DNA from 4 places in the Lysinibacillus sp. EB106-09-02-XG168 genome. Region 1 is predicted to be linked to each of the others. Evidence: riboswitches for the same ligand, from Rfam matches in the RefSeq annotation. Region 1 holds a riboswitch; each other region holds the start of a gene.

Region 1 (8,015 bases):
TACCTGGTTCAGCTAAAACTTCATCCATACTAGTTGTCATTAAATGTGCTGTCCCTGGTACGCGTTCACGGCTGGCGTCTGTAACTAAAATTTTTGCTACTTCTAGCTCAATGCCTAATTTATTTTTAAGCTCTTTACGCTTTTCGTTTAATATATGGTAAATTCCTTGACCTACCGTTCCAAATCCTAATATAGCTGCCTTTATAGTTGCCATTTCTGTTATTCCCTCCAACTTACATTCCGCAGTTTCATTCTATTTATTTCGTCTCAGCTTAATTCGTACAGATTTTGAATTGTTCGCTGACTTTACAAAGCAGGTCAGTTTGCCGTGTTTAACACTTCGTTTTCAAACAGATATTTAGCCATGGTGTTTCACTCTCACTACAAAAATATTCTGAATGAAGATACAGCCTGTGAAACACACAAATTCAAATAATTCAAAATTTAACTTATTGAAAATTGTATCGTAAATACATACATTGCACAAGAAAAATCTTTCTAGGATGGACATTTGTTTCCCCTAGAAGTGCAAAGGAAATCGTTTTCATTCCTTTTATTATATGATTTTTCACATGATCTATAAAATAATTGAACAAATATTGAAGATTCATATTAAAAAAATAAAAACCTTTCTTCTATTATATATGTATGTAAATACACTCCTAAAAATTGTTCTTTTGAAATATATTAATAAAAAATTTTTCAAGTATGTTAGTATATCTTTCAACATCTAATTAAAAAGCTCATTCCCTGTAGCAGCAGGGAATGAGCATAATTATATGAGGGATTTAACTAGCTTTTGCTAGTAATTTATAACGATATTGTGTTAACGCTTGTTGCACCAGTCTTATTTCCTCTAGTGTAAAATTTGGTATTGCATACGTACGTTCAACTAATTGGAACGTGCCGTATTTTAAGTAATACTCTGTCGCAGGTAGAGGAATATGACTTGCTCCATAGCCTTCATAGGCTTCAAAAACTTCTTTTACTGTATAGCCTTCTTCTTTGACATAAACAATTTCCTTAAAAGCTGAATGTCCAAAGTTCTCTTGCCATTTACTCTCAACTGATGCAAGTATGTTTTGAATGGACATGTTGTTCACAAAAAAATGACCTTCATTTAACTCATAAATAAGATAAGATGCAATGTTTTGCGCACTATACATATTTCCCATTTAAAACACTCCTTTATCATCAGTATTGGTAGATAAGAGTAGTTACTGACTGACTTAGTAACTACTCCGCTTCATATATTTCAAAAGTGGGGGAGCACTTATGAAAACTAAATGTCGAACGCTTTTCTTATTTCCTAGTATAAAACAAGGATTTAAACAAGTCAACAATACTTATCAAATTACTTGGTATTATTTTTAAAGAATCTCAATTACCTTTACCAAATGAGGCAAGCGGATGATGTAGCAACGTTTTACGCATTACCAAATGAGGCCTATCGAATGGGAAAATACGTAAACGCTACAACATTAGCCAATGTCTTTTATTTATTAGGCTTTTACTTGTTGTTGTGAAGCTGTTACTTGTTCAATAGCTTGTTCTAAATCTGCAATAATGTCCTCTACCGCCTCTAAACCGATAGATAAGCGAATGAGCGACTCGGTTACGCCAGTTTGGATTAGCTCCTCAGCTGATAGTTGTTGATGTGTAGTAGATGCTGGATGGATAATTAATGATTTCGCATCCCCTACGTTTGCTACGTGCGAGAATAATTTCACACTATCGATTAATTTACGCCCTGCTTCACGACCACCTTTAATACCAAATGTAAGTACCGATCCAAAGCCATTTCTCAAATATTTTTTAGCTAACTCATGGGTAGGGAAATCTTCTAAGCCATTGTAATTTACATATTCCACAGATGGGTGGTTTCGTAAATATTCAGCTACCACTAATGCATTTTCATTGTGTTTAGGAATACGCAAATGAAGCGTTTCTAAACCTTGTAAAAAATTAAAAGCTGCATCTGCACTTAATGTTGGTCCAAAGTCGCGCAGTAATTGCACTCGCAGTTTTGTGGCAAATGCAGCCGCTGCTGTGTCAATACCATAACGTAAACCGTGATAAGAAGCATCTGGCTCTGTAAAGCCTGGGAAGCGTCCACGGGTCCAATCAAACTTCCCTGCATCTACTACAACGCCACCTAAAGTTGTACCATGGCCGCCAATCCATTTTGTTGCGGAATGAACAACAATATCTGCACCGAAATCAATTGGTGTCGAGCCATATGGTGAAGCAAATGTGCTATCAATAATTAATGGTAAACCGTTTTCATGTGCTACATTCGCTACTGCTTCGATGTCTAGCACTTTTAAACTTGGGTTACCGTAAATTTCAGCGAACACTGCTTTTGTTTTATCTGTAATAGCTGCTCGGAAATTTTCTGGATTTGTTTCGTCTACAAAAATTGTTTTAATACCGTAGTTTGGTAGTGTGTTGGCGAATAAATTATAAGTACCTCCGTACAAAGAGCTACCTGCAACAATTTCATCACCTGCCCCTGCTAGATTCAAAATTGAAAATGCAATAGCTGCTGCACCAGATGAAAGTGCTACCGCTGCTGTACCGCCTTCTAATAAAGCGACGCGTTTTTCAAAAACATCTACAGTTGGGTTTGTAATTCGTGTGTAAATATTGCCAGCTTCCTCTAAGGCAAAAAGACGTTGCGCATGAGCAGTGTCTTTAAAAACGAACGCCGTTGAGCGATATACGGGTACTGTACGAGATCCTGTTACCGGGTCAGGCTCTTGGCCACCGTGTAACAGCAATGTTTCTGGTTTAAAATTTGTCATTGTATACCTCCATATGGTTATTTTTTTACGATGGCACCGGAGATGAGGAGGATTTTTAAGTAGAAAACAAAAACCCTCTTCAGCTAAGAAGAGGGTTGCGGTTGCAAGTTTTCCTCCCCTTATCTGCCAGATCCAAGTAAGAATCTGTAGGAATTAGCACCTTAGCAAGCTCGTCACTTACTGGTTGCCGGGCATCATAGGGCCTATCCCTCCGCCGCTCTTGATAAGAGTATGTGATTCAATTTCCATCGTTGTTACAAAGTATAAACATAGACATTTTCTCTGTCAACACTAAAATTTTATTTTTTCCGAAACTTCTGTCTGCTTATTTACGTATTACGAACGCATACATTATTTTAGTGTTACATGATTTATCATCAAAACGTGGGGTTGATTTCCGTTCCGACTGGGCGCTTTGTTGTTACTGTCGCTTCGCTTTCGCACAGAAAACACCCGCTGCGCTGCAGGGTCTCGGGCCAACACGATGTTGAAGGCGTTATCACAGGACGTGATGCTTTTAGCCTTCGTTCCTCTATATCGCTGATCCCTATGGAGTCACCCAGTGGGAACGAAAATCAACTTATATACAAGGGCACGTTTTAAAATGGCATCCCTAGCTTTTATTTATGAGCCTATTATTTAGAAAGGAGGATTTTTATGTTAAAAGCCGTTATCATTTTTCTTCTTGTTGGTTATTTGATTGGCTGTATTCATGGCTCTAAAGTTGCTCAGTTTTTATCTGGGGTAGATTTAAAAAAGACTGGTTTTGGCAATGCAGGCGCCTCTAATGCCACGCTTTCCCTTGGATGGAAATACGGCATATTAGTCGGACTTATCGATATCGGTAAAGGTGTTGCAGCTATAATCGGTGCACATGTCTATCTTGCTGATATAACACAATTAACTGAAGTACAAGTTTGGCTCTGTATCTATATCGTAGCAGCCGGTGTCATTCTAGGTCATAATTTCCCATTTTATATGGGCTTTAAAGGCGGCAAAGGAACTGCTTCAATTATCGGGATATTACTTGCGATTGATTGGAAAGTTGGCTTATTTGCACTCATTTTATTTGTTATTTTTTCTTTCGTGACGAGCTTTTTAATTGTCGGTGTACTTGAATTTTATCTCGTTTTTTGTACAGCCACATATTTATGGATTCCTGGGGTCGGCCCATCGATTATAGCCTTATTTCTTTTTGGTATAGCCATCATTTTGCATATCGAAAATATTAAACGATTGATGCTAGGTACTGAGCCTAAAGTTACCTCAGCATTCAAGAAGAAAAACTAATATCTTTTTTGGATATTTTTGTCTTTTCTATGACCGCGTATTTTCTCGTAACTGCCCATTATCGCTATAACTAGAGAGCATTTGAATACACTAGCTTTTTTTACAATAAATAGACAATTTACTTTCTTAATAAAGCATTTTACTAGTCGATGTTATAGAAAATGCTAGAAAGGATGAGAAAGTATGTCTACTTCTGAACAAGCAAAACCGAAACGAAATTTAAAGCCACTCTGGATTGCATTAGCGTTCGCATCCCTAATCATCATAACTTTTTTACCGAACAACGGCGATTTACCTGTAGCTGGACAACGGGCTTTGGCTATTTTAGCTTTCGCGGTCATCCTATGGGTTACAGAAGCAGTATCCTATCCCGTTAGCTCTGCCATGATTATTGCTCTAGTTACAGTTTTACTAGGATTAGCTCCGTCAATGGAAGATCCAACGAGAGAGCTAGGAACATCAGATGCATTAAAATTAGCTTTAAGCGGATTTAGTAATTCAGCAGTTGCACTAGTAGCCGCAGCTCTTTTCCTAGCGGCAGCCATGCAAATTACCAATTTACATAAACGTCTTGCACTATGGATTCTTTCACTAGTAGGGACAAAAACGAAAGCCATTGTCTTCGGTGCTATTTTAGTATCTATTGCACTCGCATTCTTCGTCCCTTCTGCTACTGCACGTGCAGGCGCAGTTGTACCAATTCTACTCGGAATGGTAGCGGCATTTGGTTTACCACGTGATAGTCGACTTGCTGCTTTACTTGTCATTACCTCTGTCCAAGCTGTCTCCATTTGGAATATCGGTATTAAAACTGCAGCTGCTCAAAATATGGTCGCTTTAAATTTCATTAAAGAACAATTTGGTGTGGATATTTCATGGGGTGCTTGGTTGCTTTACGCTGCCCCCTTTTCCATCATCATGTCAGTGGCTCTATTTTTTATTATGATTACACTAATTAAGCCTGAAACAAGTAATATCGAAGGCGGCCGAGATGTAATCAAAAAACAACTTGCGGAACTTGGCCCACTAAAAGCTCCCGAAATTCGATTAATCGTAACATCCGTCGTTTTACTATTTTTCTGGGCTGCTGAGGGCAAACTCCACCCATTCGATACGACAACGGTCACAATCGTTGCAATCGCCATTTTATTAATGCCCAAAATCGGGGTCTATACGTGGAAGCAAGTTGAACCGCATATTCCTTGGGGTACAATTATCGTCTTTGCAGTAGGAATTATGTTAGGAACAGTCTTGCTTAATACTAAAGGTGCATCTTGGTTATCAGATAAAGTATTCGGTTCACTCGGTTTGGATTCTATGCCAATTCTTGCAACCATTGCCCTTGTCACTTTATTCAATATTCTCATTCACTTAGGCTTTGCGAGCGCAACAAGCTTAGCATCTGCGCTTATACCAGTATTTATCGTTTTAGCTTCAACATTAACAGCTAATGTTGATCAGGTAGGTTTCGTTATCGTGCAACAATTTGTTATTAGCTTCGGCTTCCTTTTACCTATTAGTGCACCGCAAAATATGCTTGCCTATGGGACAGGAGCCTTTACAACAAAGGATTTCTTAAAATCTGGTATTCCATTAACGATCATCGGATACATTCTAGTTCTTCTATTCTCTGCAACGTATTGGAAATGGATTGGGTTATTGTAAGAAGCAGCTAGGGTTTTCTTTGGACACCTGATCACTTACCGGGCTTACCCGATCACTTCGTAGAGCTACCTAAGCTTTCGGGACAACATTAATAACAATGAAAAGCCTTGAAGGAACAAATAAACTGTCCTTCAAGGCTTTTTGATTTGTTATTTCGATAAAGCTGGGTTCTTCATCGTGCCATTTTTTGCGTAATTCACATGCCATGAGAGCGCTTTTTCTAAAACATGTGGCGTATGATGTCCACCTGTTGCTTCATTGGCATCATTAAAATACTTCCATAGCTGCTCACGATATTCCGGGTGTGCGCAGTTATCGATAATGAGTCCAACCCTCTCTCTTGGAGCAAGCCCACGTAAGTCTGCTACTCCCTGCTCTGTTACGATGACGTCTACATCATGCTCTGTATGGTCTACATGCGACACCATTGGAACGATACTAGAAATATTTCCGCCCTTCGCATAAGATTTTGTGACAAAAATACCTAATCGGGCATTACGCGCAAAGTCTCCAGAACCACCGATTCCATTCATCATTTTTGTGCCAGAAACATGTGTAGAATTCACATTCCCGTAAATATCTACTTCTAATGCCGTATTAACAGAAATCAACCCGAGTCGGCGAATAATTTCTGGTTGGTTAGAAATCTCTTGCGGACGTAATACTAGTTTATCTGTATATTTTTCAAAATTACCATAAACTCTATTTCCAACTTCCTCGGAAAGTGTAATTGAAGTAGCAGATGCAAAGTTTACCTTTCCGGCATCAATTAATTCGAATACCGCGTCTTGCAATACTTCTGAATATACTTCTAAGTTCTCAAACTCAGAATCTTTAAAACCTAATAAAACGGCATTTGCTACTGAGCCTACACCCGATTGAATAGGCCTTAAGCTTGTTGTTAAACGCCCTACTTTAATTTCTTCACGTAGGAAATTTAATAAATGATTAGCCATAATATCTGTCTCTTCATCCGCAGGGACAATCGTTGATGGCGCATCTAAAATATCTGAAATTACAATGCCTTTTACTTTATTTAAATCTAGTGGTATACCAATAGTGCCAAGCCGATCGCATACATTTTGCAATGGAATTGGATCACGTTGCCCCTGTAATCCTGGTACAAAAATATCATGGACACCTTCTAATTCATCAAGCTGAGCTACGTTCAACTCAATAATTATTTGGTCTGCCTCTTGCACAAAAATCGGAGAGTTACCAACTGAAGTTGTAGGAATTAGTAAGCCGTCTTCTGTAATAGCAGCTGCTTCAATAATCGCAAAGTCAATGGGACCGATAATACCTTGACGTACTAGCTCCGCATTATGTGATAGATGCGCATCAACGAATGTGATGTCACCACTGTTGATTTTGTTACGAATGCCGGCATCTGCTTGGAAAGGTCCACGTTTACGAATAACGCCAGCTTCTGCTAAGTATTGATCGACTTCTGGGCCTAGTGATGCACCTGTATATACATCTACCTTGAAGCTCTCCTTTTTAGCTTTTTCCACAAGCGCAAGTGGTACCACTTTAACGTCACCAGCACGAGTAAATCCACTCATCCCAAGTACCATACCATCCTTAATCCAAGACGCTGCTTCATCTGCTGTTACTACCTTGCTCCGTAGTTGTTCATTACGAAGCTTTTTCGCCAACTTTTCTTCCATCCCCTATTCCTCCATCCGACTTTATTTTGTTTAACTAGATTATCCGGCTCACTCATTTTGGTATAGTCATCCATTTAATATAAATCCAACCAAACGAACCTCCCACACATAATTTTAAACTATTTAGAATTTTTAATCTATAACTAACAAAATATTTTATTTTACGAGAAATTTTATGCATCTGCAAATTATTTAAAAATAATTTCAACATCGAAAAAATTCGATTTTGACGAAAAAGCGTGATATGCTCTTGATATATAAAAGGGAAAAGGGGATTTTTTTGATGGTTAAAGAATTATTACGCAACCACTCTTCGGTTCGTATTTATGATGGAAATCCGATTTCGAAGAAAATTATTGAAGAATTAATTGCTACTGCACAAATGGCTGCTACATCACATTTTGTACAAGCTTATAGTGTTATTTGGGTCACTGATGAGGCGAAAAAAGAAAAACTAGGGTTACTCTCTGGTAATCCTCGTCAATACGAAACTTCAGGCGGTGCCTTTGTCTTTTGTGTAGATTTCAAACGTCTTCAATCAGCAGGCAAATTAGAAGGTGTAGACATCGTCGCTGATTCCGCAGAA
Region 2 (8,015 bases), 3.6 Mb from region 1:
ACTTCGCTAGCGCTTTCATACGATCAAGCAACTCGCCCGTATACATTTTATACACCTCGCCCAAATCGCCCATGACCGGATCGACAAGCAGCTTCGTTTCACTTGCGTGGAACACATTTAAAAATCGAAAAATATTATCGATTTGCTCCTTCCCTGTCACAAAGCCTGTGTGAATGCCATCAAAGGTCGCGCCAAGCTTGCTCCACTCATCCACAAAGTAATCCATCTTTGACGTTAAATCCTCGCAGTAAAAACTCGGATACCCTGTTTGAGCAGTTAAAATCGCAGTTGGTAGTGGCACCGCCTGAACACCCATCACTGACAGCACAGGCATCGCGGCCGTTAACGAACACTTCCCAAAGGATGACATATCTTGAATTACAGCGACTTTTTTCATCATACTCCCCACCTAACTAATCCTGCTTGTACTCTCTCCATCGTATCACAATTAGAAAGATGCGAAAATGTGCATATTTATAAAAATTCAAACTGACCTTTAATATTTTTATCAAATTGGCACTTTTACGATAGTCAGCCCTTTGCTAAATTAAAATTATCAAAAAATTCATCCTAGTGAGGACATGCAAATGCAAACAATACAAAGTCGATCCTATACAAAACCACGCACAAAAACATTTGATTTGGTGATTACGTCCATTTTAGCAGCACTTGTTTTCGTCGCTACAATGTTTATTAATATTAAGCTACCATTTGGGCAAGGTGGCCTTATTCACTTAGGGACATCCATGCTCTTAATTACGTCGATTTTATTCGGTCCTAAAAAAGGAGCACTTGCCGGAGCAATCGGAATGGGATTATTCGATATCGTAGGTGGTTGGTTAATTTGGGCGCCAACTACAATTATCTCCCGCGCACTACAAGGCGCCATCGTTGGGAAAATCGCTTGGTCTAATGGACATAAAGGCGACGATATCCGACTAAACATTTTAGCAGCAGTTGTTGCTATGCCCGTTATGATTGGAGTTTACTATATCGGGCAAGCGATTATGTTCAAAAGCTGGGTTGCCCCGATGGCATCCATTCCAGGAGACATCATCCAAAACGTTGTCGGTTTAATTATCGCGATTCCAGTATGTATCGTGATGAAAAAAACACCGTACTTTAAAAAGAATTTTTAACTTCTTTCATCGGAGGTCATTCGCTGCAATATAGGAACTCAGTCTAAAAACACCACGTCCTGTGGCAACGACTGAGTGACCAACATCATGTTGGCCCAAAGCCTCCGGCGGGATGTCACGGAAATCGGAAAAGAGTTCTTTGTGCTAGCACAAAGCCGATTCCGGACGCAATTATGCCAAGGCATAATTGATTACTACAAAGTAAACACGCCATCTTGCCGTTTTATCAACAGCACAGATGGTGTGTTTTTTGGTTGTCGTACCATTTAGATTTTCAAATGACAATAATGAAGGCTTATTTTCATACTATATGGTGGAGGTGAAAAAATGCCAAGAGTAAAATATATAGATTCTGACATTGGCTTGGTGGCAAGGATGATGAGAGCGGAAGCGGAAGGCGAAGGAAATCAAGGAATGCTATATGTTGGCAATGTCATTGTGAATCGTCTTGTAGCAGAATGTCCAGACTTTAAAGATTTAAGAACCATTAATGATGTTATTTATCAGGTACAAGGAGGAAATTATTCTTTTGAAGCGGTTCAAAAAGGGAATATGTTTTACCAAAGAGCACGACCTAATGAAAAAAGATTAGCCAAACTGACACTGGATTATTGGAGAGAACATCCAGCGAAATTCGCACTTTGGTACTTCAATCCATACGCACCATGTCCTCCAACCTGGTACGGTCAACCTTTTACTGGTCAATTTAAAAATCATTGCTTCTATGAACCAGCGCCGGATACATGTGAGAGTGTTTATCGGGGATAGGGAGTCATTTTAATATTTTTTTCATCAAAAAAGAAATCCCACGGAAAAGGCTACACCTTTTCCGTGGGATTTTGTGTGATAGGCTAATAACTAGAAAATAGTAACTGATTATATAAAGCTCAATAGCGTATGGTTCCTCTACCATACCTATTGAGCTACTTAAATTTGTCTTAGTAAAATATATGATTACTTTTTCATGCTTTCAGATTGAAGTTCTAATAATTTTTCTCTTAGTACTTCATCACTAGCATAAATATATAATCCTTCAATTCCCCGTTTCATAAGCACATTCATGGAATTTAGAATAATCTTTTCTTTTGCTTGTTTAACATTTTCTATACCTTCAATTCCTGCAAATGCACCTACATCTTTGTAATTCTCAGGTTTTATAACTAAACAATCGGATTGCTTGTCGTATGTTATAGATGGTCCTAGGATTACACCCACATAGTTTAAATCGAAGCCCTGAATTGTATAAATGGAGCCTGCTTCTTCTATAGTGGAGCCCTTTTCTGCCCAGGTGTATTTCCCATCTGTTATGTTCCATGGAATTTTATAATTGCCCTTATCTTCCGTTATATAATAAATACCGCCGTCTTTCTTATGTAAATAATCAAATGTTGAAACAACTCGACTCAAACCACCATCATTATTCTTTTCAATAATCGCTTTATGCATTTTTTGTAAAGAATCAAATATCGTCAGCTCATACTCTTTATCGTTAGGAATAGGAGAAATCTTTTTATTTTTAAAATGGTCAATCCATTCAATTACCTCTTCGTTTGCTCTCATACGGAATTGATTTTTTAGTTCGTATTTCTCATAATCACTTTGATGCAATAAAGCTTCCAAAGTAGCTTCCTTCCAAAAGCTTTTAAGTTTCAATACTTGGCTTTCATCATAAACAACTACAACGATTTTCGCCAACTTCATAAGCTCTTCAAGCTGATTATTGTCTGTAAAATTATTATATGTGTCTGGCCTAGTTAACAATAAATGTCCTTCATCCACTAAAATAATGTCAGCCTTTTCGCCTGATTTTTTTAGACGATTAATTAAAGGTGTAGGTCTATCAAAATTTTTAGCTTTTAAAAATTTTAATTTAGAAGCTATAGTTTTATATGTTTTGAGCATTTCATCATGATTAACAACCAAATAATTTTCTGAACCACATAAATGTGATGTAACATCTGAAGACAGTTCCTGTATAGAATTAAATATAGAACTTAACACCACACTTTTACCTGTCCCCGCTTCACCTTGAATCAAGAATAAAAATGATTTATCTTCTTCTGAACGAGAAATGTTTTGCTCGCAAATTTCAATAACTTTTTCCTTTAACTCTAATTGTTCTACTGACAACTCCTTAAAAGGTGAAAGCTTAAAAACATCACGGTTTTCAATTACATGCTGTTCATTATTAACAATCCCTTGATCTACTAGACGTTCCCAAATTCCTTTAAAAATATCACGGTCATAAAACTTTTTATTGTAGTAATTATGTGAAATATTATTTACCGTTTGGCTCTTATTTTGTAGCTTATATTTTTGGTCTCCTAGAAAATAATTAATAAGCTTCGTCTCTAAATGAAACGTAGCAGAACGATTAAACTCCTCATGATAGATTAAATGCATCTCATCTAATTTCTGACGTTCCTTTGTTTTTAAATGTGCACGCATTCGATTTTTGAACGCTACTGTTTCCCCAATATAAGCCTCTTTTTGATCCTTTAAAAGATAAATGACTGGATAATTTAAATAGCTCTCTGTGTTATTGATACTTTTTAAGCTTTTTTCATTAAATGGCCATGTATTAATTTCAACTGTATTCACCTTAATGCCACCTTACTTACGATATAGATAAACTTATTTTAGCATATTATTGAAACTAGTTTGTTTTGCTGTTAAATCAGAATCTGCGTATTAGTATTATGATTGAATAGCCCTATTTCAGTGCGGACTGTATTTCCTGTTACTTTGAAATAAAGTTTAATTAAAAAATGTTGCAAATATAGATGTTTTATTATACTATTTCATTATTGTGCAAAAAATAATATGTTTTTCTTCTTATCAAGAGAGATGGAGGGACTGGCCCTATGAAATCTCGGCAGCGGAACTTTGTATTTAAGTTACTGTGCCAAATCCAGCAAGCAATGGCTTGATAGATAAGAGGAGTGTTTTATAGATATAAGACCTCTTCTTGTTTTCAAGAAGAGGTCTTTTTTTAGAGAAAAATGGACAAAGACGTATCCATTTTTTAATTTTTGGAGGTAGAACAATGAAGAAAGAAAATCCATGGGCGCTAATCCCATTTGTTGTTTTTTTAGTTTTATTTATTGGTTCAGGGGTTATTACAGGTGATTTTTATGCCTTCCCTGTCATTGTAGCCATTGCCATTTCGGGCGCTGTGGCTCTGGCAATGAATCGAAAAGAATCGTTTTCGAATAAGGTTGATATTTTTTGTAAAGGCGCTGGTAATTTAAATGTCATGCTGATGGTTGTTATTTTTCTATTGGCTGGAGCCTTTTCAGAGGTAGCAAAAGGCATGGGGGCAGTAGACTCCACTGTTAACTTTGCTTTGTCAGTCATTCCACAAAACCTGCTTGTCGTAGGCTTGTTCATCATAGCCTGCTTTATCTCCCTATCAATGGGGACTTCGGTAGGAACAATTGTTGCTCTGGCGCCAATTGGAGTTGGGATAAGCGAGCATACCGACTTTTCTATGGCTTTAGTAATGGCGGCGATTGTTGGAGGTTCGATGTTTGGCGATAATTTATCCTTTATTTCAGATACAACTATTACTGCAGTTCGTTCACAGGGCGCACAAATGAAAGATAAATTTAAAGTGAATTTTTGGATTGTGTTGCCGGCAGCTATAGTAACGAGCATTATTTTAGGGGTTATCACAATGGGTGATACTACCGCACAAGTAGAGCATTTAAGCTATAGTTGGGTAAAAATTGTTCCCTATGTTTTGGTTATTATTTTTGCGCTAATTGGAATGAATGTTTTCCTTGTTCTTGCATTCGGGATTGTTCTGGCCGGGGGTGTTGGCTTAGCGGATGGCAGCTATCAGTTAATGGACCTTTTCCAAAAGATTGGCGAAGGAATGTCAGGCATGTATGAAATGGCATTTCTTGCAATCTTAATCGCTGGAATGGTGGAAATTATTAAGCTTAACGGAGGAATTGACTTCCTACTTCACCTTGCGACACGAAGAATTAAATCAAAAAAAGGTGCTGAATTTGGGATTGCAGGTCTTGTGGGCCTAACTAATTTATCTACGGCCAATAATACAATTGCTATTTTAATTGCTGGTCCCCTTGCAAAAAATATTGCTGACCAGTATGGGATTGAGCCAAGAAAGTCCGCAAGTATATTAGATATTTTCTCCTGTACGGCCCAAGGTCTTCTGCCATACGGAGCCCAATTCCTAGCAGCCGCAAGCGTTGCGGGAATATCGCCAGTGAGCATGCTGCAGTATTCTTTCTACCCGATTTTGATAGGAATTTGTGGGATTATCGCTATTTTAATTGGATACCCGGCAAAAAAGAAAGCCTGAACTTAATCAACATTGAACTTACATTGAAATAATCCAATCGTTTTGACAAAAAGATTCTCAAAACGATTGGATTTTTTAATTGGGGCTATTCGTTTAAAACAGAAAACGAAAGGAATTTATCCATTCCTTCACTCTCATTATTCATCTATACTTAAAGCCGCTGTTATGACTGGGTTTTCAAGACCACTCTATGTATGGAGACGGCGGGAGTCGAACCAACCGTCTCAAAGTACTGATATATCAATAGCTGCGGGGGCAATTGAATTTTTTGACTACGCTTTTGACTACGTTTGATAAAAAATACGTTGCGGGGGCATTTTTGATGTTTAACATATTATAATATAAATCTCATTCTCCCTCTAAATACATAAGTTTATCTAAATCAATCCAAAATAACATTTTTGTAACAGACCCCTCAACTAATAAAATACAAGAGATATAAAATTTTCTCGAACACCCCTTACTAGGGTGGAAGGTGAATTAGATTGAGTGCTAATTTTTAAATTACTAACATAACTCCTACCATTATTTATCCTTCTCTCTTTTTAGTATTTAATTCGGATCAAAGGTTTGAATGAAGCGCTAACCAGCAAATTACTCCCTTTTCCTTTTTGTCAATTTATTAAAGCAATAAAAAAGAAAAACCGACATTCAAATTAATGAATATCGATTATATTGACTTGAATTTACGTTTTATTTGATCAACTTAAGAAAGTTAAGTATTGGGTAAGTTCTCAATGATTTTTTCAATATCGGAAATATGCTTTTTAGTACTTTTTTCAATTGATATTAACTGTTCTGAATATCTTTGGAAAGATTTTTTATACATCACACTAATATATGACTCGATAAAATGGAAATCAGGTTTCCCTGTTGTGTCGATAGGAATCTTAACATCTAAACTTTCTATAATGTCACCGCTTATTGAAGTCCATTGTTCCCCTCTAGTAAATTTCACATTTAAAAGTGCATTTTTTTGAATAGCCATCTGGAAATATAGTAGAACATTTTTCGAAAAATTTTCTTTCTTCTTAATGACTAATGAATGAAGCCCCGCTGTAAACATATCTTTCTGATATAACAAATAGCCTGCATAACCCATATCGGCAGTTACTAATTCATTTTCATAAACTTTTCTTTCAATAGGGGATGTAAAATAACCAATTCCATTATTTTTCAGAGTCGCTGTGGAGACTGGCAAACTATAAATATCATTCTTCTCAACTGAACGGTTTTCAGGCTTAACATTTACCCCACGTTCAACCTCGAAGAATTCTGAAACTTTAAAGGTTCCATACTCTTTAACTTGAGAAATTAGTGACTCCTCTTCCAGTGAAATTAAAATATCCTTTTCCTGTAAACCAAGTAAATCCAAAATCCCACGTTTTTTTTCTAAAATCACAGTCTTCTTTTCTTGGCTTTCTTCCTTTATCTTTTCAACATATTTCGGAATAATAGACTCTATATAACTCTCCATATAACCCCAATTGATTTCATCGCTGTCACCAATTACTGGAAGCTGGAGTGAATCTTTTTTTATTTTAGTACTACTTACACTATCTCCCCAACTATATTTATGCCTTAAACCTGCCTTAATTATGCTCACTAAAAACAAATATATATTTCGAGTCATATACTGTCTTTCTTTTAAATATAAAGCTAAATTATGACTATCATTAGAGAAAAAATCAGATTCTTGATAGGATACAGTAAAAGTTTTCCCCCCAATAAAAATACACTTGCCCTTATTTATCTTACGTTTATCATGTTCGATGTGGGCTTTTACGCCATTGTTAAACTTTGAAGCAGTTACGTAAGGAACAGTCCCCTCCAAATCCATGATTTCAGAAAAAAGAATTCCTTGGGTATTTTTAATTTCAAATAACTTAGGAATGCTAAATGTCTTCCACTTCATCAAAATCACCACTCTTTTCCCTTAGAAGAAATTCCAAATAACTACCAATACTTTCAACAAAATCAACTTCAGTTGGTGTAATATCTGGTTTATCTTTATAATCTTTATACATGTATTTTTTTTCTTCTATCTTCACATGTAAAATTTCATCAAAATAGTTGTGATATTTTGAACCTGTAATTGTAGAATCCATACGACAACCATCTTTAATATATTGCGTCATCAACTCAAAAAGTAAATCAGTTTTCTTACTTGGCATTCCTTTTTGTGCACCCATTGTAAAAACTTCGTCTTTTAATAACTTAATAAAGGTGATAACATCTTCTCCAAATTTTTGAGGATATCCTGCTTCAAAAACAAAAATAGCCACATCAGTTCCTACAGTTTTATTCTTTGTTTTAAACTGTCCCAGTGGAAGGTCAATAACCACTTTTAATCTATTGTTTGCAAAAATCTCATTTACAACATTTACGTTTCCAACTGTAAAAGTCTGTTTTGGAACAATAATTGAAGCCATTCCGCCCTTTTCTATATAGCTTAATCCATTTCGAATATACTCTACTTGATGCGTATATGGTGGATTAAATAACATTTTAGTAAATTTAACTCCTGCAAAAATTTCATCATAACT
Region 3 (8,015 bases), 110 kb from region 1:
GGCTGCAAAGGTTATCGGAGAGAAAAAGATCGATATGCTCCCAGTCAAGGAGTTATTTGGTTTTACAGGCTATGTGCGAGGCGGGTGCTCTCCAGTCGGTATGAAGAAGCTTTATCCGACTGTTATCGATGCGTTAGCTCAAGAGCAAGGAAAGATTATTGTAAGTGCCGGAAAAATCGGCATGCAAATTCACGTACAGCTAGATGATTTAGTCGCTGTGACAAAGGCAAAAATTGCATCAATTACAACTACCCAAAAATGATATGCTGGGTAGTTTTTTTATTGTCAATTTGCGGAAGAGTCACTTAGATGAGCGATAAACTGCGCGGCTAATCGGGCACTATCCATTAATTCGAGAACATTACTTTCTATTTTGTTTTTTTATTGTACGTGCAGGGGTAAATATAATCGTTACTAATATTCCTAAATATAAAAGATACTTTAAATTTGTTGAATAGCCCAATAAATAAGGCATACCTATTAACATCATTGCTATACCAATTACAAACAAAACAGTCCCAATTTTTTTATCATACATCCCCCTCCAAACTTAAAAGTTCAACTTTGTTTTGGATATTCCTTTTTTATCCTATTCGTAAAAAATTAAAAGGTAGCTTTTCATTTTTTAAAAGGTTCCTTCATATAATGCAAGGCATAAGAAAGGGGGACCAAAATTGAACGGAAATGTGACTTATTACTATGGACACGCACTGACTGGGCAAGGAGTTAAACATTTATATAAAGAAATGATGGATGAGGCAGAATTAGTTTATATTTTGCAGGGGGCACCGACGTTTAAAGGATCTGAGCTTCTTAAAGAGCTTGGGTATTTTTATGTGAAGCAGGGCTTTGCGGTGGAGTGGTTTAAGCATGCTTTGCTGGAGGATGTTGTAGAGGCAGTATACGTTCAAGGTTGTAATCGATTATTTGTATGGTCATCGGAGTGGGGGATTGAACCGACTTTTCTTGGCACAAAGCATCGAGTAATGTCATTTTATGATTGCTTAGAAGAAATCCAGCTTGAAAAGGTTGGCGAACAGCTCGCTAATACGATGACGGAACGAGAGTCATGGCGTGAGAAGTGCATTTCGTCGCTTACTAAAGCTATAAAGATTCATGATGATTGGGAAGTAGTGACACAGAACTGTATGAACTGGGAGGCATTAAATGACCAGGTTGAACATTTAAAGGCAGATGTTTTCCAATCGATGGTCTTAAATAAAACAGGTATGCGCACGCATCGCTTACTCGGAACATTAACACCGAGGGGGGCCGAAAATACAGTAGATAGTATAACGAAAAATGTATCTCGGAGATTGATGATTAAAGGAAAGCCGGGTACAGGCAAATCTTCGTTAATGAAAGGCTTAGCAGACGAAGCGAATGCGAGAGGGCTAGATGCCCAAATTATTTGGTGTGGCTTGGATGCAAACTCTGTTGATATGGTTCTTATCCCGGAATTAAATTTCTGCATCTTTGATAGTACGGATCCTCATATCTTTGATCCAGAGGACGGCAGACTAGGGGATGAAATTTTTGATATAGGGAAACATTGCGCAATTTCACAGGAAGCAGAGGCGCAAATTGAAGATATTCGAGCAAAGTATAAAGAAGCAATGCAGGATGCAATGGGTTATTCGAAGCGTTATGCGGAAGCGGAGTATACAATCCGTCGCTTAATAGATAATTGTCTATCGTCATCTCTTTGGCGAGAAAAAACTGCCCCACTATTCGAAAGATTAACAAAGTAATTTTTCTTATCACATGCATGTGCTACACTAGGAGCTAGAACAGTTTTCCTAGGAAAGGATGATACGCTTGTCAAAAGTATTGAATGCATTTTTAGATGAAAACCTACAAGACTTACATGAACAAGGTTTATACAATGAAATTGATCCAGTAGAGGGAGCAAACGGACCCATTATTCAGGTACGTGGCAAAAATCTAATTAATCTATCCTCAAACAACTATCTTGGCTTAGCAACGAATGGAGAATTAAAGCGTATTGCCAAAGAAACAATAGAGACATATGGTGTGGGGGCTGGAGCAGTCCGTACGATTAACGGTACACTTGATTTACACATAAAATTAGAGGAAAAGCTTGCTGAATTTAAAGGAACAGAGGCAGCGATCTCCTATCAATCTGGTTTTAACTGTAATATGGCAGCTATTTCAGCTGTTATGGATAAAAGTGATGCGATTCTTTCAGACCAATTAAACCATGCATCGATTATCGATGGCTGTCGTTTATCACGTGCGAAAATTATTGCCTATAATCACTCCGATATGGATGATTTACGTGCAAAGGCAAAGGCAGCAAAAGAATCAGGCTTATACAATAAAGTCATGGTCATTACGGATGGCGTATTCTCAATGGACGGTGATATTGCAAAATTACCAGAAATCGTTGAGATTGCGAAAGAGTTTGATTTAATAACATATGTAGATGATGCGCACGGATCAGGAGTAACAGGTAAAGGAAAGGGTACTGTGAAGCATTTCGGTTTAGAAAAAGAAGTCGACTTCCAAATTGGTACACTTTCTAAAGCAATTGGTGTTGTTGGTGGATATGTAGCAGGTAAGAAAAATTTAATTGACTGGCTAAAAGTGCGTTCTCGTCCATTTTTATTCTCAACAGCATTACCACCAGGTGATGTTGCTGCGATTACAGCGGCAGTGCAAATGCTAATTGACTCAACAGAGCTGCACGATAAGCTTTGGGAAAATGGCGATTATTTAAAAGCTGGTCTTGCTAAATTAGGCTTTAATATCGGCGAATCTGAAACACCGATTACACCATGTATTATTGGTGATGAAAAGCTTACACAGGAATTTTCACGTCGTCTATTTGAAGAAGGCGTCTACGCTAAATCAATCGTTTTTCCAACGGTTCCAAAAGGTACAGGACGTGTTCGTAACATGCCTACAGCGGCACATACAAAAGAAATGCTGGACGGCGCTCTAGCAATCTATGAAAAAGTCGGCCGTGAACTAGGCGTTATTCAATAAAAAAATGGGCTACCTCAATAGTGAGGTAGCCCAATTTATATTAAATGTTCCGATAAATCGGTGAAACATTCCGATAAAATCTGAAATTGTTCCGACAAATCACAAAATTGTTCCGACAAATCACAAAATTGTTCCGATAAAACACAAATTTATTCCGATAAATCTTTTATCTCCACTTCAAACTGCTGGACGCTTTATTTACGCTCCATCTTTTTTCACTAATGTAATATCACGTAGTTCCTTTATAGATGTTGCCCCCGCTAATGCGATGGATACTTTTAATTCATCATATAAATTCGTCATTACTTTTTCGACTCCTTGTTGTCCTTCTAATGCAAGTCCATAGACGAAGGGACGACCAATGGCAACAGCATCTGCTCCTAAAGCAAGTGCCTTAAGAGCATCCATACCGCGATACACACCGCTATCTAAAATAACAGGAATTCGTCCGTTTACAGCTTTCACAATGTTAGGAAGAGCATCAAGTGAACCAATTACGCCATCCAATTGGCGACCACCATGGTTTGATACGATAATACCGTCAATACCGTTTTCTATAGCAAGTTTTGCGTCTTCAGGATGTAAGATACCCTTCAATAAAATAGGGAGATTTGAACGGCGTTTTAATTCACCTACATTGTCCCAATTTAATGTTGGATGGAACACATTTTGCAACACGCCTTGTACATACGACTCAAATGAATCATCTGGTAAGGAAGCAGTAAAAACCGGATCATTCATATAGTTTCCTTTTGCATATCCAAGCTTTAATGGTGAAAACTGATTGCGAACATCTTCTTCACGCCATCCAAGCATGACTGTATCTACAGTTAAAACAATAGCCTCAAAACCAGCAGCCTCGGCTCGAGCGGCCATACTATAGGCAATTTCCTCATTAGTTGACCAATATAATTGAAACCATTTAGTAGCGGAGGGAGCTGTTTGTGCCACATCCTCAAGTGCATAGCTTGAAACTGTACTTTGAATATAAGGAATTTTTAACTGATCAGCCGCACGTGCCACGGCAAGCTCTCCCTCGTCATGTGCCATTTTGTTCATGCCAACAGGAGCAAATAAGAGCGGAGTTGGATGTACTTTTCCGAATAGCTCAATCGATGTATCAATACTTGAAACATCCTGTAAAAAGCGTGGAATAATAGAGTGCTTTTCAAAGGCTGCACGGTTATTTCGTAGTGTTTGCTCACCGCCAGCGCCTGAATGGATGTAACCAAATGGACCAGCTTCCATTTTTTCTACAGCTGCCTTTTCTAAATCGGCAAAGCAAATAGGGAAGGGGGCTTGTGCATTTATATTTTTTAACAGTAGATCGCTATGTGTTGTCTTTGTCATCGTAATCCTCCTACTAATCTTTTTTTAGTTTCGTAGCAAAGCGGTTACCTATTGATTGAATAATTTGAACAAGGATGATTAAGATAAACACTGTCGCATACATCACATCGACTTCATAGCGCAAATGGCCGTAACGGTATGCAAGATCACCTAAGCCACCGGCACCAACCATTCCTGCCATTGCTGTTGCTCCTATCAGACCGATTGTGGCAATTGTTAATCCTAAAATAATGGATGGGCGAGCCTCACGTAGTAAGACATTCCAAATGATGTGACGACGTTTAATACCCATTGCTGTATAAGCTTCCACAACACCTGGACCAACTTCCAAAAGCGCGGTTTCCATAAGTCGCGCAATATATGGCGCTGTATAAACAACAAGCGGCACAATAACACCTTTTACACCAATAGTTGTGCCAACGATTAGCTTCGTGAACGGTAAAATGAAAAATAGTAAAATAATGAACGGAACCGAGCGAACAATATTAATAAATAAATTAAAAAATTGATAGAGAAATTTATTTTCAAACGATTGCCCTGGGCGAGTTAAAACGATTAAAAGCCCTAAAGGGATCCCAATTAAAATAGAAAAGAATAATGAAATCCCAACCATTTGGAACGTTTCGATAATAGATTTTCCAATAACATCTGACCAATTTGCAAAGAAGCTTTGAATGTTATTCATTTAATTCGCCTCCTAATTCCTCAACGCCTACCCCGTTTTCTGTAAAATACTTAAGTGCTTTTTCTACGATATGCGACTCACCGTGTAGATGCACGACAATATTACCGACGATGCCGTTTTTTAATTCAATGATATTGGCTGTTAAAATATTTGGTTGTACATCATACACTTTGCTCACTTCTGCAAGTAATGGTTTCCCGGTACTTTCACCAAGGAATGTTAAACGAATAACACTTCCTGAGACATTTAATTGCTTGATAAGGGACGGTGATAAATTGCGTTGAGAAATGGTATTTAAAAACTTACGTGTTGTTACATGCTGAGGATTCGAAAATAGTTCTATAGCAGAGCCATATTCCACAACCGTCCCTGATTCAAGAACGGATACATCATCGCAAATTTTTTGAATAACATTCATTTCATGTGTAATAAGTAAAATAGTGATGCCAAGCTCACGGTTAATTTTTAAGAGAAGCTCAAGAATAGCGTCAGTTGTTTCAGGATCGAGAGCACTTGTTGCTTCATCACTGAGTAAAATCTCAGGCTCTTGGGCGAGGGCGCGTGCAATAGCGACACGTTGCTTTTGACCACCCGAAAGCTGGCTAGGATAACTATCTAATTTCTCTGTTAGGCCAACAATTTCTGCATATTTTGCAACGCGTTTTTTCACTTCAGAGTCGTTATAGCCTAGAAGCTTTAATGGTACCGAGATATTGTTGTAAACGGTCGCTGTTTTCAAGAGATTAAAATGCTGGAAGATCATGCCGATTTTTTGACGTGTTTCGCGAAGGTCGTTTAGAGAAAGTGAAGTAATATCTACATTGTCGATCAATACTTTTCCTGTTGTTGGTCGCTCTAATAAATTAACACAGCGAATAAGGGTACTTTTTCCTGCACCACTGTAGCCAATAACCCCATGAATTTCACCTTTTTTGACATGTAGGTTAATGCCATCTACTGCTTTGACGATACCTTTTTTAGTTTTAAATTCTTTTGTTATATTTTCTAATTGAATCATACTGTGATATCTCCTTTCTAAGTCCTTCTATAAAGCAAGAATCTGCTAGCATTCCTATAGGGGTCTCGCAGATTCTCAAATTATGAAAGGCCCTTCATCGTTACTTACCAGCTTGGAATGATAGAACCTTTGAATTCCTCTTCAATAAATTTGCGTACTTCATCAGATTGATAGGCTTCAACAAATTTTTTAATCGCTGGGTCATCCTCGTTTTCAGAACGTACCGCGATGTAGTTTACATATGGAGAGTTAGTAGATTCTAAAAGAATGGAGTCTTTTTTAGGATCAATACCAGCATCAAGAGCGAAGTTCGTATTAATAGCTGCCACATCTACTTCACTAAGCTGCTTCGGAATTTGTGCAGCCTCTAATTCAATGAATTTAAAATTCTTTTTGTTTTCTTCCACATCGCGAGTAGATGCTGTTAAGTCTGCACCTTCTTTTAATTTAATGATACCTGCCTCTTGAAGGACAAATAGAGTACGAGCCCCGTTCGTTGGGTCATTCGGTAATCCGAATGTAGCACCATCAGGAACTTCATCCAATGATTTATATTTCTTGGAGTATATGCCCATAGGAGTTAAAATTGTTTTTCCTACTGGTACTAAATTTGTTTTGTGATCTTTGTTAAATGCATCGAGGAAAGGCTTGTGTTGATAACTGTTTACATCAAGATCACCCTCGGCTAACGATGTATTTGGTAAAACATAATCAGAGAACGTTTTTAGTTCTACCTCTAAGCCATTTTCTTTGGCAACTTTTGCTGCAACCTCTGCAATTTGTTCGTGTGGACCAGAAGTTACACCTACTACAATTTTATTTTCATTAATAGCCTTACCTTGACTACCTTTATCTTCTTTAGTACCGCAGCCTACTAATGCCGCTACTAATGTGAGACTCGCTAAACCTAATAAAATTTTGTTTTTCTTTTTCATGAAACATACCTCCAAAGTTGTTTTATCGGCTTTTAAAAAATCAATTTTGCCTTGGCGTAATTGTTGTTGCTGTCGCTTCGCTTTCGCAGAGAAAACATTTGTTGCTGTCGCTTCGCTTTCGCAGAGAAAACATTTGTTGCTGTCGCTTCGCTTTCGCAGAGAAAACATTTGTTGCTGTCGCTTCGCTTTCGCACAGAAAACACTTGTTGCTGTCGCTTTCGCACAGATAAACAATGCGTCCGGATTTTGAATTGTGCCTTCACAATTCGTTCATTTCAAAATCCATGACATCCGCCGGAGGCTTTTATCTTCATGTAAATGAAGATAAAAAAAACTCTCTTAAAAAATTAAGAGAGGCTCATGAAAAAGTGTGTCCTCTCTTATCTTTCAAACGATATCGTTTGCAGGATTTAGCACCTTCCTTAAAAAAGGAGGTTGCCGAGCTTCATAGGGCCAGTCCCTCAGCTACTCTTGATAAGAGATTTATAATATTTTTTTGAAAATCCGATAGAACTAATATAAATTATAGGATATAGGTAAGTCAATCAAATTTTTTAAATTTTTTATTTTATTATACTATTTAGCTGGAAAAGAATCTGCTAGAAGAAGGGGTTGAGCAACCCAAAAAAAGATAGAGAAATAAAAAACTGTTCCTATAGCAAGATTGAGCTAACGGAACAGTTTTTCGATAGAGTCTACTTAGGTAGGGGGATTGAACTGTTCATGAGCTGAATAAGCTTAGTTTTTCAATTCTGCTAATCGCTTCACGTAAGCGGTCTTCGCTAACAAGTAAACCAACCCGTACATAGCCTTCGCCATATTGACCGAAGCCATTGCCAGCAGCTACAGCGATATCAGCTTTGTCGAGCAATAAATCGGCAAATTGTTCACTCGTAAAACCTAATGGAACAGGGAGCCATGCAAAGAAAGAGCCTCTCGGTGCCGTTACTTGCCAACCGATTCGCTGAGCTTCTTCAATCAGGACGTTTCGTCGACGCTCATAAGTCGCTCTTAGCTT
Region 4 (8,015 bases), 3.4 Mb from region 1:
TTGAGCTTAATGTAGACCGACAAGCATTAGATGTATTTGAAAAAATATTTCAGCAAATGCAGATGTTAGAGATTGCGAATGCGTGGCGTGCGCAATTACCATATATCCAGTATCATCTTGATAGAGAAAATGATGAAATTGATTTACGATTAAAAAAAATCTATGCACTAGTTCATGAATATGGGGATGCGGATACGAAGGCATTTGTGGAACAACTTCCTTACTTCAACAAACGTGCTTAAAGTTAAGGTCACTGAAATCTTCAGTGATCTTTTTTATTGAAGAATTAATTAGTGAAAAATACTTTTATTGTAATTTCAATTATAAAAGGCTGTTTTCTCAAAGATTGTTGCTAATAACTCTAAGGTAAAAATAAAACAGAGTTTGAACTACAAATTGTCATATAATCAACCTTGTTTTTAGTATTAATATTTTGCTCTGTTTAATTTTAATGAGGATTCTAATTAATAAGCGTATTCGTATTATTCCTTTGCAAATTCAATAACAATTTTAGAATAGGGCAGATATTTTACATGACATTGGTAAGTATCTTCTAGGGAAATCATTTACGCCTCCAGAAAGGCTTAAACCGCCTATTACTATCTCTAATCCTTCAGAACCTTTAGCAGTATGCTCTGACACATATATCTGGCATACCCCTTCGGATTCTTTTAAATTCCCACTCAAAAGTGCAATTAAATCTAGAGAACTCATAACAGTTAACTGACCAAAAACACAAACACACCTGCTATTATCACTTTTTTGAAATCTTTATCATCCAAACAAATTATTTTAAACAAAAATCCTATCTTACTTATTTAATTAGCCAATTTCTGAATTTTATAGCCACATTTAAAGTTTCTATAGAATTCTTTACATCTCAAAGCTTAACAATATATATCCTTGTTTTTTATAAGTAATATTTTCCAAACTAACCTTTGCTCTTATTCGTGAAAATCAATCTTAATGGTATGATATTTACACTTTGTAAATAGTGAAGTCTAAAAGTTTATTTGTTGATTGTAGCTACATGATTACACTATAGTGAAAATAAAAGACCATCACCATAACACCGAAGAATGCCAATCTCTATTAGTAATTGATTGAGCTCAGTGTGTGAAATAAGACTTTAACATGAAAAAAGGAGTTGATGAGCATGTTCTCATTTACAGATTTAAATGGTTTACGAGTGGATTTAAGTTTTATAAAAGGCGAATTAGACGTTGAGCCTAAGCATGTACTTGTTATATTAAAGCATGAAAATAAGTGGTTATGTACGATTCATAAACGCCGTGGTGTAGAGGTTCCAGGTGGAAAGCAAGAACCTGGGGAAACATTGGAGCAGGCGGCTGTTAGGGAAGTATTCGAGGAGACTGGTGTTCATGTGAAAAACCTTAGATGGTTTGCTGAATATGCCGTTCATGATGACAATTTTTTTTGTAAAACGGTCTATACTGCACAGTTTGTGGGGCAGGAGGACATCGATTTTGATTTAGAAACTTCAGGGATGACTTGGCTAACAGATGAAGAATTTACTAATCATCCAAATTTAAGTTTTCATATGAAGGATGAAGGAATGAAGAAAATGCTGGAGGAGTTGAAACATTATGACCAATGGTAAGATCGTAGAAAAACGTCCTTATCCTTCGCCAAATCCAGTTATTCGTTTAACGGAAATCACGTATATGTCACAGGGTCTACGTGTGAAGGGATTATTAGCGGAACCTAAGGCAGAAGGTACATATGATGGCTTTTTATATTTACGTGGTGGTATGCAAAGCATTGGTATGGTTAGAGCTTCGCGTGTCGCTCAGTTTGCAGCTCAAGGCTTTATCGTTTTTGCTCCATATTACCGTGGCAATCGAGGTGGAGAAGGTCGAGATGAGTTTGCTGGAGCTGATCGATATGACGCTGTATATGCAGTAGACGTACTAAAGAAGTTCTGTAATGATAATATTCATGTTTTTGGTTTTTCACGTGGCGGTATTATGGCACTTTGGACTGCAATCTTACGTAGAGATATTACATCTGTTGTGACATGGGCAGGAGTATCTGATGCAACAGCTACATATTGGGAGCGAACAGATATGCGCCGGATGATGAAGCGTGTTATTGGAGGGACACCTAATCGTGTACCTGAGGCTTATGATGCCCGAACACCACTTTTTGAAGTAGAGCATATGACAGCTCCTGTCCTTATTATTCATGGCTATCGTGATGAAAATGTAGATATTGAACATGCTAGACAGTTAGAATTTTATTTAAAGGATGCCAATAAAACATATGAGACATGGTATGATCATCGCTACGCGCATCAATATCCACCTGCCAAAAATCGAGAGACAGTACATGCACTTTGTGAATGGATGAAACGACAATAAGATATTCAAGTGTCTTCCTTCAGTTTAATATTTCAAGTTTGTCTAGAGAGGTGGCTATTTTTTGAATTACATAAAAAGTAAAAGACTCAAGATTATTATTGTAGGATTAGTATTGATGATAATCGCTTCAACTTTTATTTATTATTAGTTTTTAATACCTTCAGCAATACAAGGAATATTATACTTTGAATACACCGCAAAAAACATTAAACGAAGGTGAGGTAAGATTACCTTTTGCTTTTGTAATATGGAGTTTTTTAGTGAAAATTGCTTAGGTAGATCGAAGAACTGCTAGTGTCGACTCAAAAAACCGTTCAGGTGCTTTTTAACAGGCCCTGAACGGTTGATAAAAGGATACTTACTGTACGTATTTTGCTAAAAAGTTATTAATAGTTTTCCAGTACGAATCACCGGCAACGCTTTCTGCACTGCCATGTCCAGCACCCTCAACTATCATTTTTTCCTTCGGTACATTGGCAGCCTCATATACTTCCTTTAGCATATAAGATGGCACAAATGTATCATTACTTCCATGAATAAATAGCATCGGCGTTTTCGATTTGGCAACTTGCTCGACAGTATTAGCTTCACCAAGGGTATAGTCAGCTCTTACTTTCGTAACAATTGAAGAGAAGTGCATAATAGGAAAGGCCGGTAAATGAAAGATTTCTTGCAATTGGTAGGAGAATTCATCCCAAACTGAGGAATAGCCGCAATCCTCAATTATAGCCTTAACATTGTTAGGTAAATCCTCTCCTGAGGCCATCATCACTGTAGCACCTCCCATGGAAATACCATACAAAATAATTTCAGCGTTTTTATCTGAATTGGTAACATTATTAATCCAAGAGACTACATCAAGTCGATCGTGCCAGCCCATCCCAATATAGTCACCCTCGCTTTTTCCATGAGCTCTTGCATCCGGTATAAGAACATTATAGCCTGTATCATAAAAATGCTTAGCATACTTTGACATTTGTGAGCCATCAGATGAATATCCATGGAAAACAATTGCCCATTTATTTGTTTCGTTTGTATTTTTAAGCGTATAGGCATGTAATTTCAAATTATCAAAAGACTTTACATAAGAATCCTGGTGATTCTCTTTAAACCACTTTTCACTCTCTTCTTTTTCTTTAGCTTCCTTAGGATTAACAGCGATTGAATTGTGCGGTGCATCAAGCACAGCTGATTTATCTGTTTTAGGATTTAAGGCGAGATTATAAAAATAATTCCCTGCAAAAAATCCAGCGCCAACAAACAATACAAATAGAAGACTGACAATAATAATAATTACTTTATACTTTCTTTTCATATATTTCCCCCTAAAACTACTATTATGAATTATACACAAAGTTAACAATATGAAAAGTGAACTTTTCTAAAATAGGGGAAGAATAGGAAAGAGAGTGACTTAAAATGTTCCCTTTTATAGTGTTAAAAAACAAAAATGGTAAAAAGATATCTTAGGATTGTTGGACATGTTAAATGAAGAGATTTCTGTTCCAGGTTACTCGCTTTCCTGTGAAATCAACCCCTTGTTTTGCGGAAGAGCCATACCTTATTTAAAATCGCACAATAATCTTTCAACAACAAAAAAGGGAACGACTGAAATCGTTCCCTTTGCTTAGTAAATTATTTTAATGGACCACCAAGGTTTGTGATAGCTTCAGAAACATTTGAAAATTTCTTGAAGTTGTCGTTGAATAAACCAGCAAGTTCAGCAGCTTTTTTATCATAAGCAGCTTTGTCTGCCCATGCATCACGAGGATTAAGCACTTCAGTTGGTACACCCTCAATAGTAGTTGGGATGTTTAAACCGAATACTGAATCTTGAATTGTTTCAACATCAGTTAATTTACCATCAATTGCAGCACGCACCATTGTACGAGTGTAAGAAAGCTTCATACGGCTACCAGTACCATATTCGCCACCAGTCCAACCAGTGTTCACTAAGAATACTTGTGCACCGTGCTCGTCAATTTTTTGACCTAACATTTCAGCATAAACTGTTGCTGGAAGTGGAAGGAATGGAGAACCGAAGCAAGTAGAGAATACTGGTTCTGGCTCTGTTACACCACGTTCTGTACCAGCAAGTTTAGATGTGAAACCGCTTAGGAAGTGGTACATTGCTTGCTCTTTTGTTAATTTACTGATTGGAGGTAATACACCAAATGCATCAGCTGTTAAGAAGATGATTGTTTTTGGGTGACCAGCAACAGATGGATCAACAATATTTTCAATGTATTGAATTGGATAAGCTACACGTGTATTTTCTGTTAATGAACCGTCATCATAGTCACAAACACGAGTTTCTGGATCAACAGCTACGTTTTCTAAAACAGAACCGAAGCGGATTGCGTTGTAGATTTCTGGTTCTTTTTCAGCAGAAAGGTTAATTGTTTTTGCGTAGCAACCACCCTCAATGTTGAATACACCGTTATCAGACCATCCGTGTTCATCGTCACCGATAAGCTTACGGTCAGGGTCTGCTGATAAAGTAGTTTTACCAGTACCAGATAAACCGAAGAATAATGCAACATCACCAGCTTCACCAACGTTTGCTGAGCAGTGCATTGAAAGGATGCCTTGTTGTGGTAATAAGTAGTTCATAATACCGAAAATAGACTTTTTGATTTCACCAGCGTATTCAGTACCACCGATTAGGATGATTTTCTTTTCAAGTGATACAATGATGAATGTTTCAGAAGCAGTGCCATCAACGGCAGGGTCTGCTTTAAAATTAGGAGCTGAGATAACTGTGAAGTCAGCAACATGAGAAGCTAATTCCTCTTTAGTTGGACGGATAAATAATTGATGAGCGAACAGATTGTGCCAAGCATATTCATTGATGACTTGGATGCTTAATTGAGAATCTTTATCAGCACCAGCAAAGCCTTTGAATACGAATAATTCGTCACGTTCTTTTAAATATTTTACTACTTTTACATATAAGTTATCGAACACTTCAGAAGAAATTGGTCGGTTAACTTTTCCCCAGTCAATTTTATCTTTTGTGCTCTCTTCTTCTACCGTATATTTATCTTTAGGTGAACGACCAGTGTATTTGCCAGTTTCTGCACGAACTGCGCCATCTACTGTTAACATAGCTTCACCACGAGAAGTAGCTTTTTCAGCTAATTGTGGTACTGAAAGTTGAACATTAATGTTACCGCCGCTTAATAATTCCTTCAGTTCGTTTGCAATTTCTACTGAATTCATCGATTAAATACCATCCTTTTTTATAGTATTCCCTTGAGTCTGAGGGAGTTTTTCTTAATTTCAAAAATAGTATAACACAATTGCTTAAATAATCTATACTAATTCAGAAATTATTTTTCAGATTTTATTACTTTTCAAGAAAACGACAAAAAGTAAATTGATTCGTTTAGATAATGCTTTTTACCCTATTTATTATAAATGATTAGTCAATCACTTTCGACACAGCAAAATTGTGTTCTAGAAGCTTTTGGTTTACATGAGTTCGCACAGGATGTGAAGTTTTTAGCTTGTTTTTTATTAGTTGGAGCTTGTCTTCGATTGAAAAGGGGCTACAATCATTTTCATCCACCACATGTTCCGTAGCTGACGCTTTGCTTTCACTACAAAATGTGCTGTAAAGGGTTACACATATGTTAACACATGATGTGAGGTGGAGAGTAGGGATTATTTTGTTTGAAATTACAGGATAATACAAATTGCTTTCATAATAATGGTATAATTACCACTGGCGCTACGCTTTCACGCAGATAAACAATGCGTCCGGAATCGGTTTTGTGCTTTGGAGTTGTTCTTTGTGCGAAAGCGCAGCGACAGCAAAGCCGACATGATATCGGTCATTTCGATAATGCTATAGGACGTGGCGTTCTTACACTGGGTTTCTCTATTTTAGCGGGTGTTTGGGCACTCGCTGAAAGAAAGTATAAATATTTGACAACGTTCGACCTTTTACGTATTATGAGATATTGAACGGATACTCTTATCCCGAGCTGGTGGAGGGTCAGGCCCTATGAAACCCGGCAACCTGCATGAACCATTTCACGACATGCGCTGGTGCCAACCTGATGCAAGGGAAACCCCTTGAACGATAAGAGTGAAAGGTTACGAAGTCATTATTCCTTTCCTCATGTTAAGTAAGCGTGAGAAAAGGATTTTTTTATTGTTAAAAACGAATGTAAAGGTAAGTATTTAGTCCTTTCCTTATTATAATGACGGATCTTTCGAAAACCTCGTGTTAAAAGCAGTAGTGGTTTTATGTGCGAAAGCGTAGTGCCAACGTAGCGACAGCAACAGTTGTTTTTATGTGCGAAAGCGTAGTGCCAACGTAGCGACAGCAACAACTGCTTTAGAGTTCAATCTATAGGAGCGGGCTTGACATGGGTAATGAGTACCGTATTAATTCGCAAATATTATTTGTAAAAGTAATAGGAGGAAAACCAAATGACAAAACGTCGACTGTTTACATCAGAGAGTGTAACAGAAGGACATCCAGACAAAATTTGTGATCAAATCTCGGATGCCATTTTAGATGCTATTTTAGCAGAAGATCCAAACGCACGTGTAGCGTGTGAAACAACAGTAACAACTGGTTTAGTATTAGTAGCAGGAGAAATTACTACTTCTACTTATGTAGACATTAAAGGTATCGTTCGTGATACTGTAGCAGAAATCGGTTATACACGTGGGAAATATGGCTTTGATGCTGAAAATCTAGCAGTACTTGTTGCTATTGGTGAACAATCACCTGATATTGCTCAAGGTGTTGACCAAGCATTAGAGGCACGTGAAGGCTCTATGACAGACGCTGACATTGAAGCAATTGGCGCAGGTGACCAAGGTTTAATGTTCGGATATGCATGTAACGAAACACCAGAGCTTATGCCTTTACCAATTAGTTTAGCGCATAAATTGGCTCGTCGTTTAACGGAAGTACGTAAATCTGGTGAACTAGGTTATTTACGTCCAGACGGAAAAACACAAGTAACAATTGAATATGATGAAAACAATGTACCAGTGCGTGTTGATACGATTGTCATTTCTACACAGCATGACGAAGAAGCTACTCTTGAGCAAATTCAAGCAGACTTAAAAGAATTTGTTATTGCTCCAGTTGTTCCGAGTGAATTATTAGATACTGAGACTAAATATTTCATCAACCCAACTGGCCGATTCGTAATTGGTGGTCCAAAAGGAGATGCTGGTCTAACTGGACGTAAAATCATCGTTGATACATACGGTGGCTATGCCCGTCATGGTGGTGGTGCTTTCTCTGGTAAGGATGCAACTAAGGTAGACCGTTCAGCGGCATATGCAGCCCGATATGTGGCAAAAAATATCGTAGCAGCTGGTTTAGCAGATCGAGCTGAAGTACAACTAGCTTATGCAATTGGTGTTGCTCAACCTGTATCTATTGCTGTTGATACATTCGGGACAGGAAAAGTTACGGAAAGTGAAATTGTAAAATGGGTACGCGAGCTATTTGACCTACGCCCAGCAGGGATTATTAAAATGCTTAACCTTCGTCGCCCAATTTATAAGCAAACTGCAGCGTATGGTCACTTCGGTCGTACGGACTTAAATGTACCTTGGGAACAAACAGACAAAGCAGACGCATTACAAGAAAAAGCAGGTTTA

Evidence for each region. A riboswitch is a leader RNA that binds a small molecule or an ion and turns the genes downstream of it on or off. The one in region 1 is predicted to bind S-adenosylmethionine.
Region 2: linked by a shared signal. The riboswitch ahead of AC3WSO_RS20215 (Na+/H+ antiporter NhaC family protein) and the one ahead of AC3WSO_RS02900 (O-acetylhomoserine aminocarboxypropyltransferase/cysteine synthase family protein) in region 1 are both predicted to bind S-adenosylmethionine.
Region 3: linked by a shared signal. The riboswitch ahead of AC3WSO_RS03305 (MetQ/NlpA family ABC transporter substrate-binding protein) and the one ahead of AC3WSO_RS02900 (O-acetylhomoserine aminocarboxypropyltransferase/cysteine synthase family protein) in region 1 are both predicted to bind S-adenosylmethionine.
Region 4: linked by a shared signal. The riboswitch ahead of metK (methionine adenosyltransferase) and the one ahead of AC3WSO_RS02900 (O-acetylhomoserine aminocarboxypropyltransferase/cysteine synthase family protein) in region 1 are both predicted to bind S-adenosylmethionine.

What each region holds. Positions count from the first base shown of each region.
Region 1 covers NZ_JBYTDN010000003.1:357,764-365,778, reverse strand. The annotation lists gene AC3WSO_RS02910 (homoserine dehydrogenase) at 1-214, opposite strand, end outside; gene AC3WSO_RS02905 (hypothetical protein) at 789-1,175, opposite strand; gene AC3WSO_RS02900 (O-acetylhomoserine aminocarboxypropyltransferase/cysteine synthase family protein) at 1,503-2,804, opposite strand; SAM riboswitch class I at 2,921-3,034, opposite strand; gene AC3WSO_RS02895 (glycerol-3-phosphate acyltransferase) at 3,462-4,094, shown strand; gene AC3WSO_RS02890 (DASS family sodium-coupled anion symporter) at 4,278-5,759, shown strand; gene scpC (succinyl-CoA:acetate CoA-transferase ScpC) at 5,909-7,429, opposite strand; gene chrR (class II chromate reductase ChrR) at 7,713-8,015, shown strand, end outside.
Region 2 covers NZ_JBYTDN010000003.1:3,970,772-3,978,786, forward strand. The annotation lists gene AC3WSO_RS20195 (pyridoxamine kinase) at 1-397, opposite strand, end outside; gene AC3WSO_RS20200 (ECF transporter S component) at 588-1,139, shown strand; gene AC3WSO_RS20205 (cell wall hydrolase) at 1,467-1,907, shown strand; gene AC3WSO_RS20210 (DUF2075 domain-containing protein) at 2,094-3,740, opposite strand; SAM riboswitch class I at 3,972-4,079, shown strand; gene AC3WSO_RS20215 (Na+/H+ antiporter NhaC family protein) at 4,186-5,469, shown strand; gene AC3WSO_RS20220 (restriction endonuclease subunit S) at 6,185-7,384, opposite strand; gene AC3WSO_RS20225 (HsdM family class I SAM-dependent methyltransferase) at 7,365-8,015, opposite strand, start outside.
Region 3 covers NZ_JBYTDN010000003.1:463,032-471,046, forward strand. The annotation lists gene ybaK (Cys-tRNA(Pro) deacylase) at 1-262, shown strand, start outside; gene AC3WSO_RS03275 (hypothetical protein) at 362-538, opposite strand; gene AC3WSO_RS03280 (nucleotide kinase) at 675-1,751, shown strand; gene AC3WSO_RS03285 (glycine C-acetyltransferase) at 1,810-3,009, shown strand; gene AC3WSO_RS03290 (alpha-hydroxy acid oxidase) at 3,208-4,359, opposite strand; gene AC3WSO_RS03295 (methionine ABC transporter permease) at 4,373-5,044, opposite strand; gene AC3WSO_RS03300 (methionine ABC transporter ATP-binding protein) at 5,037-6,062, opposite strand; gene AC3WSO_RS03305 (MetQ/NlpA family ABC transporter substrate-binding protein) at 6,167-6,997, opposite strand; SAM riboswitch class I at 7,375-7,478, opposite strand; gene AC3WSO_RS03310 (pyridoxal phosphate-dependent aminotransferase) at 7,719-8,015, opposite strand, start outside.
Region 4 covers NZ_JBYTDN010000003.1:3,797,152-3,805,166, reverse strand. The annotation lists gene AC3WSO_RS19225 (transposase) at 1-242, shown strand, start outside; gene AC3WSO_RS19220 (NUDIX domain-containing protein) at 1,157-1,621, shown strand; gene AC3WSO_RS19215 (alpha/beta hydrolase family protein) at 1,605-2,381, shown strand; gene AC3WSO_RS19210 (alpha/beta hydrolase) at 2,740-3,696, opposite strand; gene pckA (phosphoenolpyruvate carboxykinase (ATP)) at 4,017-5,603, opposite strand; SAM riboswitch class I at 6,358-6,475, shown strand; gene metK (methionine adenosyltransferase) at 6,822-8,015, shown strand, end outside.